2 regions of the Saccharopolyspora taberi genome follow, and region 1 is predicted to be linked to the other one. Evidence: riboswitches for the same ligand, from Rfam matches in the RefSeq annotation. Region 1 holds a riboswitch; the other holds the start of a gene.

The links. Region 1 has a riboswitch for glycine ahead of gcvP (aminomethyl-transferring glycine dehydrogenase). Riboswitches for the same ligand answer to the same signal wherever they lie in the genome.
Region 2: linked by a shared signal. The riboswitch ahead of gcvH (glycine cleavage system protein GcvH) and the one ahead of gcvP (aminomethyl-transferring glycine dehydrogenase) in region 1 are both predicted to bind glycine.

What each region holds. Positions count from the first base shown of each region.
Region 1 covers NZ_BAAAUX010000014.1:48,734-55,838, reverse strand. The annotation lists gene ABD691_RS14335 (3-methyladenine DNA glycosylase) at 1-606, shown strand, start outside; gene ABD691_RS14330 (HesB/YadR/YfhF-family protein) at 660-929, opposite strand; gene gcvP (aminomethyl-transferring glycine dehydrogenase) at 1,000-3,894, opposite strand; glycine riboswitch at 4,066-4,170, opposite strand; gene ABD691_RS14320 (MerR family transcriptional regulator) at 4,271-4,837, opposite strand; gene ABD691_RS14315 (bifunctional nuclease family protein) at 5,091-5,567, opposite strand; gene garA (glycogen accumulation regulator GarA) at 5,936-6,397, opposite strand; gene gcvH (glycine cleavage system protein GcvH) at 6,514-6,900, opposite strand; gene clsA (cardiolipin synthase ClsA) at 7,016-7,105, opposite strand, start outside.
Region 2 covers NZ_BAAAUX010000012.1:98,937-106,041, reverse strand. The annotation lists gene ABD691_RS13020 (PucR family transcriptional regulator) at 1-1,217, opposite strand, end outside; glycine riboswitch at 1,371-1,472, shown strand; glycine riboswitch at 1,473-1,566, shown strand; gene gcvH (glycine cleavage system protein GcvH) at 1,615-1,986, shown strand; gene ABD691_RS13010 (L-serine ammonia-lyase) at 2,012-3,367, shown strand; gene ABD691_RS13005 (organic hydroperoxide resistance protein) at 3,510-3,932, shown strand; gene ABD691_RS13000 (DUF202 domain-containing protein) at 3,937-4,257, opposite strand; gene ABD691_RS12995 (YidH family protein) at 4,260-4,658, opposite strand; gene ABD691_RS12990 (SSI family serine proteinase inhibitor) at 4,730-5,137, opposite strand; gene ABD691_RS12985 (MFS transporter) at 5,423-6,751, shown strand; gene ABD691_RS12980 (AMP-binding protein) at 7,023-7,105, opposite strand, start outside.

The sequences.
Region 1 (7,105 bases):
GCCCGGCGGTCGACAGCGGAGTTCGTGCTGGGCCTGCTGACCGCGACGGCGTCCCGGGCGCCGCGGCTGGGCTGCTTCGGGCTGCACGAGTGGGCCATGGTCTACCGGACCGCGCCGGAGGACATCCGGCACACCGGCTGGCCGCTGCGGCTCGGCCACGCCGGGACCGACGAGGTCGTGGAGTCGTCGAACCTGAGCTGCACGCACCACGACGCGTTCCGGTTCTTCACCCCGCAGGCCCGGCCGCTCAACCCCTTGCAGCCCGCGCGCGAGGACCAGGTCCGGCTCGAACAGCCCGGTTGTCTCCATGCCAACATGGATTTGTTCAAGTGGAGCTACAAACTCGACCCGTTCGTGCCCTCCGAGCTCGTCGCCGACTGCTTCGACCTGGCCCTGCGCGTCCGCGAGCTGGACATGTGCGCGAGCCCGTACGACCTGCGGGACCTCGGCTACGAGCCGGTGCCGATCGAGACGCCGCAGGGCCGCGCGGAGTACGTGCGCAGGCAGCGGCTGTTCGCCGAGGAGGCCGCCGGGCTGCGCGAGCGGCTGATCGGCGTGTGCCGGGGTCTGCTGCGCTGGGCCGACGAGCAGGCGATCACCCGCTGAGACGACGAACCGCCGGTCCGGACGGCATCCGGACCGGCGGTTCGAAACCTTCGTCAGTCGCGCACGGCCAGGCTCAGCTCGCCGTTGTCGTCGCGCTGGGCGTCGAGCACCTTGTCCCCCAACGCGGCGGCGGCCTGCGGTTCGAGGAAGACCCGGACCCCGGACCCCTCGACCACCTCGTCGTCGGCCTCCGGCTCGGCGGCGATCGCCGCCTGCAGCCCGTCCCCCGCGGGGGCGATCCGCAGTCCCGAACCCGGTGCCGAATCCCCGCCGGCGAGGACGACCTTGATGACCTCGGCGGCGTTCTCACTGATGGTGAGCATTTCCTTGCACTCCTTTCGGAGGCGATCGGCTGAAGCCGCCCACCGTAGTGCATGCCGCCGAGGCCGGCAGTCACCCCTCGTACGCCGACAGCGGCGGGCAGGAGCAGACCAGGTTGCGGTCGCCGTGCGCCTGGTCGATGCGCCGCACCGGCGGCCACACCTTGGCCACCCGCGTGCCCAGCGGGAACGCCGCGTCCTCCCGGCTGTAGGCGTGCTCCCACCTGCCCGCCAGCGAGGCGGCCGTGTGCGGAGCGTGCACGAGCGGGTTGTCGTCGGCGGGCCACGACCCTGCGGTGACCTTGTCGATCTCGGCCCGGATCGCGATCATCGCCTCGCAGAACCGGTCCAGCTCGGCCAGGTTCTCGCTCTCGGTCGGCTCGACCATCAGCGTGCCCGCCACCGGGAACGACATCGTCGGCGCGTGCAGGCCGTAGTCGGCCAGCCGCTTGGCGACGTCGTCGACGGTGATGCCGCTGGCCTTGGTGATCGGCCGCAGGTCGAGGATGCACTCGTGGGCCACGAAGCCGCCGGTACCGGTGTAGAGCACCGGGAAGTACTCGTCGAGCCGCCGGGCCACGTAGTTGGCGGCGGCGACCGCGGTCAGGGTGGCGCGGCGCAGGCCGTCGGAGCCCATCATCCGCACGTAGGCCCACGAGATCGGCAGGATCGAGGCGCTGCCCCACGGGGCGGCGCTGATCGGGCCGACGCCGGTCTCCGGACCGGCCGCGGGCTGCAGCGGGTGGTTGGGCAGGAACGGCGCCAGGTGCGCGCGCACGCCGATCGGGCCGACGCCCGGGCCACCGCCGCCGTGCGGGATGCAGAACGTCTTGTGCAGGTTCAGGTGCGAGACGTCGGAGCCGAACTTGCCCATCCGCGCGAGGCCGATCAGGGCGTTGAGGTTGGCGCCGTCGACGTAGACCTGGCCGCCCGCGTCGTGCACCAGCCCGCAGACCTCCCGCACGGTGTCCTCGTAGACGCCGTGCGTGGACGGGTAGGTGATCATGATCGCGGCCAGGTCGTCCTGGTGCTTCCCGACGACCTCGCGCAGGTGGTCCAGCTCGATGTTGCCGGACTCGTCGCAGCGCACGACGACCACGCGCAGCCCGGCCATCACCGCGCTGGCGGCGTTGGTGCCGTGCGCGCTCGCCGGGATCAGGCACACGTCCCGCTCGGCCTCACCACGGCTGTGGTGGTAGGCGCGGATGGCCAGCAGACCGGCGAACTCGCCCTGGCTGCCCGCGTTGGGCTGCAGGCTCACCGCGTCGTAACCGGTGATCTCGGCCAGCCAGCCCTCCAGGTCGGAGACGATCTCCAGCAGGCCCTCGGCGTCCTGCGCGGGCGCGAACGGGTGCAGCCCGGAGAACTCCGGCCAGGTGATCGGCTCCATCTCGGCGGTCGCGTTGAGCTTCATCGTGCACGAGCCCAGCGGGATCATGCTGCGGTCCAGCGCGACGTCCTTGTCCGAGAGCTCCCGCAGGTAGCGCAGCAGCGAGGTCTCCGACCGGTGGGTGTGGAACACCGGGTGGGTCATGTACTCCGAGGTGCGCAGCAGACCGGCGGGCAGCGCGTCCGGGGTGCCCGCGTCGAGCTCGTCGACGTCCACCTCGTCCAGCCCGAACGCCTTCCACACCTTGGCCAGCAGGGCGCGGGTGGTGGTCTCGTCGCAGCTGACGCCCACGTGGTCGGCGTCGACGCGGCGCAGGTTCACGCCCTCGCCGCGGGCCGCCGCGACGACCTCGTCGGCCTTGCCCGGAACCCGGGCGACGACGGTGTCGAAGAAGTCGCGGTGCAGCACCTCGACCCCGCCGCGGCGCAGCCGCTCGGCCAGCACCGCGGCCATCCGGTGCGCCCTGGTCGCGATCGCGCGCAGCCCGGCCGGGCCGTGGTAGACGCCGTACATCGACGCCACGACCGCCAGCAGCACCTGCGCGGTGCAGATGTTGCTCGTCGCCTTCTCCCGGCGGATGTGCTGCTCACGGGTCTGCAGCGCCAGCCGGTACGCCTGGTTGCCGTCGGTGTCGACGCTGACGCCGACCAGCCGGCCGGGCAGCTGCCGCTCGATCCCCTTGCGCACCGCCATGTACCCGGCGTGCGGCCCGCCGAAGCCCATCGGCACGCCGAACCGCTGGGTGGTGCCCACGACGACGTCGGCGCCGATCTCGCCCGGCGGGCGCAGCAGCGTCAGCGCGAGCAGGTCGGCGGCCACCACGACCTGGCCACCGCGGTCGTGGACCTCGGCGATGACGGCCTCGTGGTCGCGGACCTCGCCGGACGCGCCCGGGTAGGCCAGCAGCGCGCCGAACAGGTCGCCCTCCGGCAGCCCGGCGACGCCCTGCGAGAGGTCGGCGACGACGACCTCGATGCCCAGCGGCTCGGCGCGGGTCCTCAGCACGGCCAGCGTCTGCGGCAGGGTGTCGGCGTCGACGACGAACCGGGCCGACTTCGCCCGGCCCGCCCGCCGGACCAGGGTCATGCCCTCGGCGGCGGCGGTCGACTCGTCGAGCATCGAGGCGTTGGCGACGGGCACGCCGGTCAGGTCGGCGACCATCGTCTGGAAGTTCAGCAGCGCCTCCAGCCGGCCCTGCGAGATCTCCGGCTGGTAGGGCGTGTAGGCGGTGTACCAGGCCGGGCTCTCCAGCACGTTGCGCAGGATCACCGGCGGGGTGACCGTCCCGTAGTAGCCGAGCCCGATCATCTCCGCGTGCGGGCGGCAGCGCTGCGCGCGGGACCGCAGCTCGGCCAGCGCCTGGGCCTCGGTCGCCGGTTCCGGCAGCGCCAGCTCCAGGTCGCGCTCGCGGATGCCCTCCGGCACCGCGTGCTGCCCCAGCTCCTCCAGCGACCCGACCCCGATCACCTCGAGCATGTGCGCGAGTTCGGCCGGCGCGGGGCCCACGTGCCGGTCGGCGAACGGGGTGCCGTGCTCCAGCGCGGCGAGCGGGATGCGGTCATGGGTCACGTCGGTCATCGCCAAAACCTCGTCTTTCACGGCGGACACAGGGTGGCAGCACACCGGTGCTGCCCTCCCCCTCTGTCAATGTCCGCGCCGCGAACGCCTGAGAGCTTCACCCGGCCGGGGGCCGGGCTTGCACCGTCGGCGGGGGCACCACGGTCGTGGTGACCCGCTTTCCAGAGGTATCTCGCCCGTGCGGTCCGGTTGGCCTGAGAGGTTGTCGGGGAGGAGTTGCTCCTTCGGCGCCGCACCGGTGCTCCTCACCGGCGCGGACTCTCCCGCGCGGGGTCAGCGATGCAGCGAAGCCTACCCGATCTCAACGGGATCCTGGGCGTCCGTTTCGCCGCATCGTTCGTGCTCCGCCCTGCCGTGCGCACAGCGGACCGATCGATCAACCGGTCTGGCGGTCCCGGCGGCGGCGGGCGAGTTCGTCGTTGACGGGGGCGACCACTTCGGCGCCGTCGGCGCGCTCGGCGGGGAACTCGTGAATCGTGCCGCTGATCTCCCGCATGGCACCGCTGACGGCGATGCCGAACACCCCCTGGCCGCCCTGCAGCAGGTCGACCACCTCCTCGGCCGAGGTGCACTCGTAGACGGTCGTGCCGTCGCTGAACAGCGTGATCCTGGCGAGGTCCTGGACTCCGCGGTGGCGCAGGTGCTCGACGGCGACCCGGATGTTGTGCAGCGAGACGCCGGTGTCGAGCAGCCGCTTGACCACCTTGAGGACCAGGATGTCCTTGAAGGAGTACAGCCGCTGCGAGCCGGACCCCGCCGCACCTCTTATGGACGGCCCGACCAGCTTGGTGCGGGCCCAGTAGTCCAGCTGGCGGTAGGTGATGCCCGCGATCTGGCAGGCGGCCGGACCGCGGTACCCCACGAGTTCGTCCGGTAGCGAGGCGTCGGGGAACAGCTCTCCCTGCTCCGCGGCAGCATCCCGGTTGGGTGCCTCCTCGACCACGCCTGCCTCCCCTCGTCCGGCTTCCGCCGACGACCGCCAAGGCCCTGCATCGACATGATCAGGGCGCCGCGAACGCCCGGGCCGCGCCTGCGCGGGCGCCGAACCACATGCTGGTCTGAATCACATGCGGGCGATTCGCGTCTCCTCGACGGTAAGCCTGCCCGGAAGACCGGTCAACGCGACGCGCGGGGAGACGAACCGGCCCCCGGCGCGGGGCGCGCCGGGGGCCGGGTAAGCCGTGGTGCCGACCGGCTCAGGTGTCGGCGCCGCGGAAGTCCTCCGGGGAGACCGAGTCCAGGAACTCCCGGAACTTCTCGACCTCGTCCTCCTGCTCGTCCGGGATGATGAGCCCGGCCTCGTCCAGCACCGACTCGTCGGCGTGGATCGGAACGCCCACCCGCAGCGCCAGGGCGACCGAGTCGCTGGGCCTGGCCGAGACCCGCACGTCCCCGTCGAAGACGAGCTCCGCGTAGAACGTGCCCTCCTGCAGGTCGGTGATGCGCACCTGCTCCAGGTCACGCCCGAGCGCCCCGATGACGTCCTTGAGCAGGTCGTGGGTCAGGGGTCTGGCGGGTCGCACGCCCTGCTGCTCCAGCGCGATGGCGGTCGCCTCCACCGAGCCGATCCAGATCGGCAGGTAGCGTTCGCCCTCGGTCTCGCGCAACAACAGGATCGGCTGGTTGGCTGGTAGTTCCACTCGCACGCCGACGACGCGCATCTCACTGCTCATCGTCAAATCGCCTCCTCCAGCGCGCCGGGGCGTGACGTCCTCCTCGAGGATCGCGCACCGGCGCCTCCGACGCTACCCGCGATACGGCGGACACGCCCATCCCTCGGCTGTCGTCCAGCCACTGCCCGGCTCGGCAGGCCGAGAACCGATACCTGAGCGCTCTTCATTGAGCAACACCCAGCACGATACACCGCCGACGGCCCTCTCCGGGTCCGCCGGAAGTCCTCGAATTCCCTGCAAGACTGCGGATTGCGGGTGAATTCGGGCGAGATCGGGATGGTCCGCCGCGAAGCGGGTTCGCGTAGTTCCCAACGACCGGGGCGGCGCCGGTTACCGGCGCCGCCCCGATGTCGGTCTCTCTCCTCGGCCTAGCGGCCCTGTCCCCCGTCGATCGGGCCGGTCAGGAACACCAACCGGAACTTCCCGATCTGCACCTCGTCGCCGTTGGCCAGCACCGAGGTGTCCACCGGCTCGCGGTTGACGTAGGTGCCGTTGAGGCTGCCGACGTCGACCACCACGAAGTCGTTGCCCTCGCGGCGGAACTCGGCGTGCCGTCGCGACACCGTGACGTCGTCGAGGAAGATGTCGCTGTCGGGGTGCCGTCCGGCGCTGGTGGTGTCCCGGTCGAGCAGGAATCGCGAACCCGCGTTCGGGCCGCGCTTGACCACCAGCAGGGCGGAACCCGCGGGCAGCGCATCGACCCCGGAAGCGGCAGGCTCCGAGGGCGCGCTCTCGGTGCTTTCCGGCTCCGAGAGGAAGGGCCTGAAGACCGAGGTGGTCTCCGGTGACTGCTCCGGCGGAACGTCGCCGGAGCCAGGGTGTTGGCTCACCTGAGCTCTCCTCTACGCGGATAGATCGTGCGAAGTGCCTTCCAACGTACCGTGTCGCACCCCGCCCCGTACGCGCGAGTCCCGACATCGGCCGAGGACACCGCCGAGATCGACGATCAGTCCTGGTCGGTCAGCTCCCGGTAGGCGTTCTCGTCGAGCAGGCCGTCCAGCGCGGCCGGGTCGCTCAACCGCAGTTCGACCATCCAGCCCTCGCCGTACGGGTCCGTGTTGACCAGCTCGGGCTCGGTGTCCAGCTTGTCGTTGACCGCGGTGACCGAACCTGCGAGCGGGGCGTAGATGTCGGAGACGCTCTTGGTCGACTCGACCTCGCCCATGGCGGCGCCGGCGTCCAGCTCGTCGCCGACACCGGGCAGTTGCACGAAGACCACGTCGCCGAGCTGCTGCTGGGCGTACTCGGTGATGCCCACGCGGACGGTGTCCTCGCCGGTGGGGCGCACCCATTCGTGCTCGCTGGTGTACTTGATGCCTTCGGGGGCCGCCACTGGTCCCGCCTTCCTGTTCTCCGCCGCTGCCGGGCCACCGCGACGAAGATCGCGACGGCCCGGCGAGCGTATTGGGCCGACTGCGGGTGCCGCAAGACGACCTGCGGGCGGGCGCTCAGGCGCGGGCGGCGGACCGGGCGGCGCGCACCGCGGCCACGACCTGGATCAGGTACAGCACCCCTGCCCACAGGTAGAGGGCGCCGCC
Region 2 (7,105 bases), on a different contig from region 1:
CGCACCTGCCCGGCGCGCAGTAGCGCAAGCAGTTCGTCGGCCTCCGCGCGCGAGCGCGCGAGATCGGCGACGCCGACTGCCGTGCCCACGGCGACCAGCGGTTTCGGCTCGTCCTCGCTCGCGGTCAGCGCCGCGCGCAGCACCGGCCAGCCGCCCTGGCCGGGCCGGTCCGGCACCAGCGCGTAGAGCACGTTGCCGATCTCGGTCACCAGCGGGCGCCGCCCGACCCCGCGCGTGATCCACTCCCAGATCGCCAGCCGGTGCCCTTCCGCCTGCTCGGCAGAGGCGCTCACGCCGAGCGCGACCACCCGGTGCGGGTCCTGCGAGACCGCCAGCTCGGTCGCCGCGGTCCGCCACCGCTCGCCGCCTTCCAGCAGCTGCCGCACCTGCTCGGCCGACCGCTGCCGCTCGGCGTCGGCGACCGCGCGCCAGCGCAGCAGTTGCAGCGCGACCAGCGGCGCGGTGTCGGCGAAGGCCGTCGACCGCTCCTCGGACACCTCGCCAGGCACCACCGCCCACATCGACCCCAGCAGCTCGCCGCCCATCCGGATCGGGACCACCAGCCTGGGCAGCGTGCCGTCGCCCTGGGCGGGCACGAAGATCGCCGACCGGCCCTTGCTGAGCTGCCGGAACGTGCCCCGGGCGCGGAACTTGGCCAGCACGTCGTCCGGCTGCTTGCGGCCCATGATCGTGGAGATCCGGGCGGGGTCGGTCAGGTCCTGCCGGGCGGAGTAGGCCAGCACCTGGGAGTGCGCGTCCTCGATGGTGACCGGCGCGTCCACGACGTCGGCGACCGCGTCGGCCAGCCGGAACAGGTCGCCCAGCGGTGGGCCGCGGGTGTCGGTCTCCTGCGTCGCCGTCCCGGCCAGCGCCGCCCGGATCAGCCACACCAGCTGCGCCCACGCCGTGCCCGCCCGCACCTCGACCAGCGCGATCCCGGCCTCCTGGGCCGCGGCCACCACCGCCGGGTCGCCGGACAGCGGCGGCTTGAGCAGCAGGGCCGCCGCGCCTTCCGCCCCGCAGTCCCTGGCGAGCGCGGCTGCCTGCCCGGACCCGCGGACCGCGACGCCCAGCACCAGGTCGCCCTGGGCGGCCCGCGGCGGCTGCTCCGGCTCGGCGATGACGACGTCGCCGACGCAGTCGGTGGACTCCGGGAGGATCACGGTGCGCAGCAGCGTCGGCCCGACCCGCTCGATCAGCGCCCGGATGTCCAGCATCGTCGCCTCCTCCCCGCGGTTCCCAGCGTATGGGACCGGGCGCCCGGGAAATCGCCGGGCGAACATCCGGTGGCGGACCAGGGGCGGGCCATTGACACCTCGGCCGGCCCGTTTATCGTTTGGCGCGGAGCATGACAACCGCATACCGGCCGCAGAACCCGGGCGGGAGAGACCCTGAGCACCGCAGGTGCACCAGGGCGCCGAAGGAGCAAGACTCCCCGCAAACTCTCAGGCACCCATGACCGCTCGGGCGAGGCAACTCTGGAAAGCGCGCGCCACGGCGCCGCACCCACGGTGCAAACCGCGACGAAGCGGTGAAGCTCTCAGGTTCCGCAACAGAGGGGGAGGCCCAACCATCCCGGGCATTCCCATGCCCCCGAAAGCGACGGAGCCTCCCATGTCCCTGCCCACCAACCTGCGCTACACCGAAGAGCACGAGTGGATCGAGGACCGCGACGGCGTGGTCCGCATCGGCATCACCCCGTACGCGGCCGAGTCGCTCGGCGACATCGTCTTCGTGGAGCTGCCCGAGGTCGGCGCGCGGATCGAGGCGGGCGGCGCCTGCGGTGAGCTGGAGTCGACGAAGTCGGTCAGCGACCTCTACGCGCCGGTCACCGGCGAGGTCGTGGCGATCAACGAGTCCGTGGTGAGCGATCCCGCTCAGGTCAACGCCGATCCGTTCGGCGACGGCTGGCTGATCGAGGTCAGGGCGACCGAGACCGGCGAGGTGCTCAGCGCCGAGCAGTACGCCGAACTGACCGGGGCGTAGCCGGGCACAAGCGGAGGGCGGATCAATGGCGATCAGCGTCTTCGACCTCTTCTCGGTGGGCATCGGCCCCTCGAGTTCGCACACCGTCGGCCCCATGCGCGCGGCGGCGACCTTCGTCGCCCGGCTGCGCGGGGCGGGGCTGCTGCCCCGGGTGTCGCGGGTCAAAGCTGAGCTGTTCGGGTCGCTGGGAGCGACCGGGCACGGTCACGGCAGTCCGAAAGCGGTGCTGCTGGGGCTGGAAGGGCACGCGCCGGAGTCGGTGGACCCGGCGGCGGTGGAGCCGCGGGTGACCGAGATCCGGGAGACCGGCCGGTTGCGGCTGGACGGCGTCAGCGAGATCGCGTTCTCGCTCGATCGCGACCTGGTGATGCACCGGCGCAAGTCGCTTCCGCTGCACCCCAACGGGATGCGGTTCACCGCGTGGGACGCGGCGGGCGACGAGGTGGAGTCGGCGGTGTTCTACTCCGTCGGCGGCGGATTCGTGGTCGACGAGGAAGCGACCGGGACCGACCGGATCAAACCGGACACCACCGAGGTGGCGTGGCCGTTCCGCACGGGTGAGCAGCTGCTGGCGCACACGGCGGAGTCGGGGCTGCCGATCTCCGGGGTGATGCTGGCGAACGAGCTGTCGTGGCGCACCGAGGACGCGGTGCGCAAGGAGCTGCTGCACATCTGGCACGTCATGGCCGAGTGCGTGGCGAACGGGTGCGCCAACACCGGTGAGCTGCCCGGTGGCCTGAAGGTGCGGCGGCGCGCGGCGGCGTTGGCGGAGTCGCTGACCGAGCAGGACGACCCGATGGAGTGGGTCACGCTGTTCGCGCTGGCGGTCAACGAGGAGAACGCGGCGGGCGGCCGGGTGGTGACGGCCCCGACCAACGGCGCGGCCGGGATCGTGCCCGCGGTGCTGCACTACTACACGCGGTTCGTGCCGGGCGCCGACCAGGACGGCGTGGTGCGGTTCCTGCTCGCCGCGGCGGCGATCGGGGTGCTGTTCAAGGAGAACGCGTCGATCTCGGGCGCCGAGGTCGGCTGCCAGGGCGAGGTCGGGTCGGCGTGCTCGATGGCGGCTGCGGGGCTGGCCGAGGTGCTGGGCGGGACCCCGGCGCAGGTGGAGAACGCCGCGGAGATCGCGATGGAGCACAACCTGGGCCTGACCTGCGACCCGATCGGCGGGCTGGTGCAGATCCCGTGCATCGAACGCAACGCGGTGGCGTCGGTCAAGGCGATCACGGCGGCGCGGATGGCGTTGCGCGGCAACGGATCGCACTTCGTGTCGCTGGACAAGGTGATCAAGACGATGCGCGAGACCGGCCGCGACATGAAGGTCAAGTACAAGGAGACCGCGCGCGGCGGGCTGGCCGTCAACGTCATCGAGTGCTGAGCGCGCTTCCGGGCGCCTGATCCGTCCAGTGTGGATGGACCGGGCGCCCGGTTGTGCGTTCGGGCATACTTCCGCCAGATTGGTTGTGTGCAATTTAGTTGCACGCTACTGTTGGGCTCGTTCGACCCGAGGAGAGGAACGGATCATGACTGCGCTGTACACCGCGGAAGCCACCGCGACCGGAGCGGGCCGGGATGGCAAGGCCCGCTCCTCGGACGGGATCCTCGACCTGGATCTCGCCGTGCCGAAGGAGATGGGCGGCGCGGGCGGCGACGCCACCAACCCGGAACAGCTGTTCGCCGCCGGCTACGCCGCCTGCTTCCACGGCGCGCTCCAGGTCGTCGCCCGCCGCGCGAAGGCCGACATCACCGGCTCCGAGGTGACCGCCCGCGTGGGCATCGGCCGCAACGACGAGGGCGGCTTCGGCCTGGAGGTCGAGCTCTCGGTCAGCCTGCCGGGCCTCGACGAGGCCCAGGCCAGGAAGCTGACCGAGGAGGCCGACCAGGTCTGCCCGTACTCCAACGCGATCCGCGGCAACGTGGAGACCCAGCTGTCGCTGGCCTGACCGCTCAGACGGTAAGCACGTACACGATCCCGGTGCAGCCGCCGAGGATCGCGAGCAGCGCGACCGCGGCGGGCAGCACTGCGGCGGGCAGCGGGTGCTCGGCGCGGAGGCAGCGCTCGGTCCGCTGGTGCCTGCGCCAGGTGAACCAGGCGATCACGACCGCCAGCGGCAGCGTCAGCACGGCGCAGGCGATCCCGGCGAGCACGCTGTGGTGCAGGATCAGCCTGATGAGCACGATGAGGCCGACGACGAAGGCGAGCGTGGTGCGCAGCCACGCGAGCGTCGTGCGCTCGACCTGGAGTCCGGGGTCCCACGGGCCTGGCACGGTCAGATCCCGGTGATCAGCAGCAGGGCGCAGGCGACCACGCCGATCGCCGCCAGGCCGTAGCCGAGCAGCGGGCCGAGCCGCGGTGCGGGCAGCGAGGCGTTCGTCCGCATCGCGCGTTCGGTGGTCATCCACCGGCCGAACGCGGTCGCGCTGCACAGGACTCCGGCCAGCAGCAGGAGGATCGCCAGCACCGTCCGCAGTGGACTCGACTGGTCGGGGGTGACGGCGTTGAGCGCCTCCACCCCGACTCCGGCGGCCATCAGCGCCAGCGATGTCCGGATCCAGGCGAGGAACGTGCGCTCGTTGGCGAGCGTGAACCTCGGATCGGGGTCGCTGCCCACCGCGAACAACCGCCGTGGCCAGCGCCGATCCGGCGAACCAGTGTCCTGTGGTGCCATGCGCCAACGGTAACCCGCCCAAATGCCGCAAGCCCCTGGTCACGGTGTGATCAGGGGCTCGCGGGGCGGGCTCAGAACGCGAAGACCTCGCCGGTGTGCGACTTGGCGACGCAGATGTTCGGGAACTTCTGCTCGAAGTCGACCTGCTTGCCGCGCCAGGTGCCGGTGGCGCGGACCGTGACTTCCTTGAGGTCCAGCGTGCACATCATCGGCCGGGGTTCCTGCTTGGCCATCGCGTGCAGGTCGCCGTTGTTCTCGATGAGGTCCGCGCACGCCTTCTGGGCGTTCGGGTGCGTGCCGCCGTGCGGCTCGCAGGTCAGCAGCGCGGTGCGGAATCCGCTGGTGCCGGGCTGGCCGGTGACCGAGAGCTGCAACGTGCTGGCGACCGGGACGGCGGAGGCAGCCGCCGGGGTGAGCACGGCGCCCGCGGTCAGCGCGGTGGCCACGAGCGCGCGGCCGATCAGCGGGAGTGCGGTCATCTCGATTTCCTCCTGCGGTTATGGAGAGGACTTCACCTTCTTTATCGGCAGAACCGGCCGTCACACCGCATCCGCTACCTTGATCCACCTGATTGAGTTTCCCTCGATCGAGTTTTCTCACTCTGTGTTGATCATCTCGGCGGCGAAGATCGCCATCGAGCCTCGTTCGCGGGATGACTGTGGGAAATTCGACGCGGAACCCTGCGCTCGGATCCTGCACCCCGGGCGCGGCGAAACCCTGACGAGGGAAAGCCCAGGAGAGGGAAACACCGGAGGAGGACCGGGATGGCAGCCGAACCGAGCGCGGCGAAACCGGGCGTGGCGCCCCCGCGCGAAAGCGTCCGCAAGGCGGCGTTCGCCAGCGCCGTCGGCAACACGATCGAGCTCTACGACTTCCTCATCTACGGCACCGCCGCGGCCGTGGTGTTCAACCGGCTGTTCTTCCCGGCGGGCGACCCGTGGGTCGGCGCGCTGCTGGCCTTCGCCACCTTCGGCGCCGGTTTCCTCGCCCGCCCGCTCGGCGCGGCGGTGATCGGCCACTTCGGCGACCGGGTGGGCCGCAGGCTGATGCTGGTGATCACGCTCAGCGTCACCGGCGCCTGCACCGCGGCGATCGGCCTGCTGCCCACCTACGACCAGATCGGCCTGTGGGCGCCCGCGGCGCTGGTGCTGCTGCGGGTGGTGCAGGGGTTCTTCCTCGGCGGCGAGCAGGGCGGCGCGGTGCTGATGGCCGTCGAGCACGCCCCGCCGAACCGGCAGGGCTGGTACGGCGGCTGGACCTTCATCGGCTCGCCGACCGGGCTGTTCCTGGCGACCGGCGTGTTCGCGGCGGCGACCGCGGTCTCCGGCGACCAGTTCCTGGTCTGGGGCTGGCGGATCCCGTTCCTGCTGAGCCTCGTCCTGGTCGGCGTCGGGCTCTACGTGCGGCTGCGGCTGGCCGAATCCCCCGAATTCGCCCGGATCCGCGAGCACGGCGAGCGCTCCAGGCTGCCGGTCGCGGAGGCGTTCGCCAGCTCCTGGCGGCAGATCCTGCTCTCGGCCGGGGTCAACCTCGGCTTCAACATGTTCATCTTCGTGCTCGCCACGTTCCTGCTCACCTACGGCACCCGGCAGCTGGGCATGACCCGCGACCTGATGCTGGCGGGCAGCCTCGCCGGATCGGCCGCGCAGATCGCGGGGATCCTGCTGTTCGCGCACCTGTCCGACCGGCTCGGGCGGACCAGGGTGATGCTCGGCGGTGCGATCTTCCTCGCGGTGTACGCGTTCCCGATGTTCTGGCTGCTCGACACCAGGTCGCCCGCGCTGATCGTGCTGGCGATGGTGCTCGGGTACGCGGGCTCGGCGGCGGTTTTCGGCCCCATGGCGGCGTTCTGCGCGGACCTGTTCAGCACGAAGGTCCGCTACACCGGTGTGTCGCTGGGGTACCAGAGCGGTTCGGTCCTCGGCGGCGGGCTGTCGCCGTTCATCGCCACCGCGCTGCTCGGCGTGGGCGGCGGGTCATGGCCGATCGCGCTGTACCTCGTCGGCGGCGCGCTGGTGACCGTCGGATGCCTTGCGGTGACGGGAGATCCGCGCCGGTTCGTGCGCGACGCGGAGCCTGCCAGCGCAGGGTGACTGCGGGCTGGATGACTCCGCGCCGGATGACTCCGCGCTGGACGACTGCGGGTCGGGTGACTGCGGGCTGGATGACTCAGCGCTGGGTGACTCCGCGCTGGACGACTGCAGGTCGGATGACTGCGGGCCGGATGACTCCGCGCTGGACGGCTCAGCGCTGGATGACTGCGGGCCGGACGGCTCAGCACCGGATGACTCGGCACCGAACGGCTCAGCGTCGGATGACTGCGGGCCGGCTGACTCAGCGCTGGCCGACTCAGCGCCGGCCGGCTCAGCGCCGGACGACGAGGTACCCGTCGGCGTCGAGCGCGCCCGCGTCGCCGGTGCGCAGCCAGCCCTCGGCGTCGGTGACCG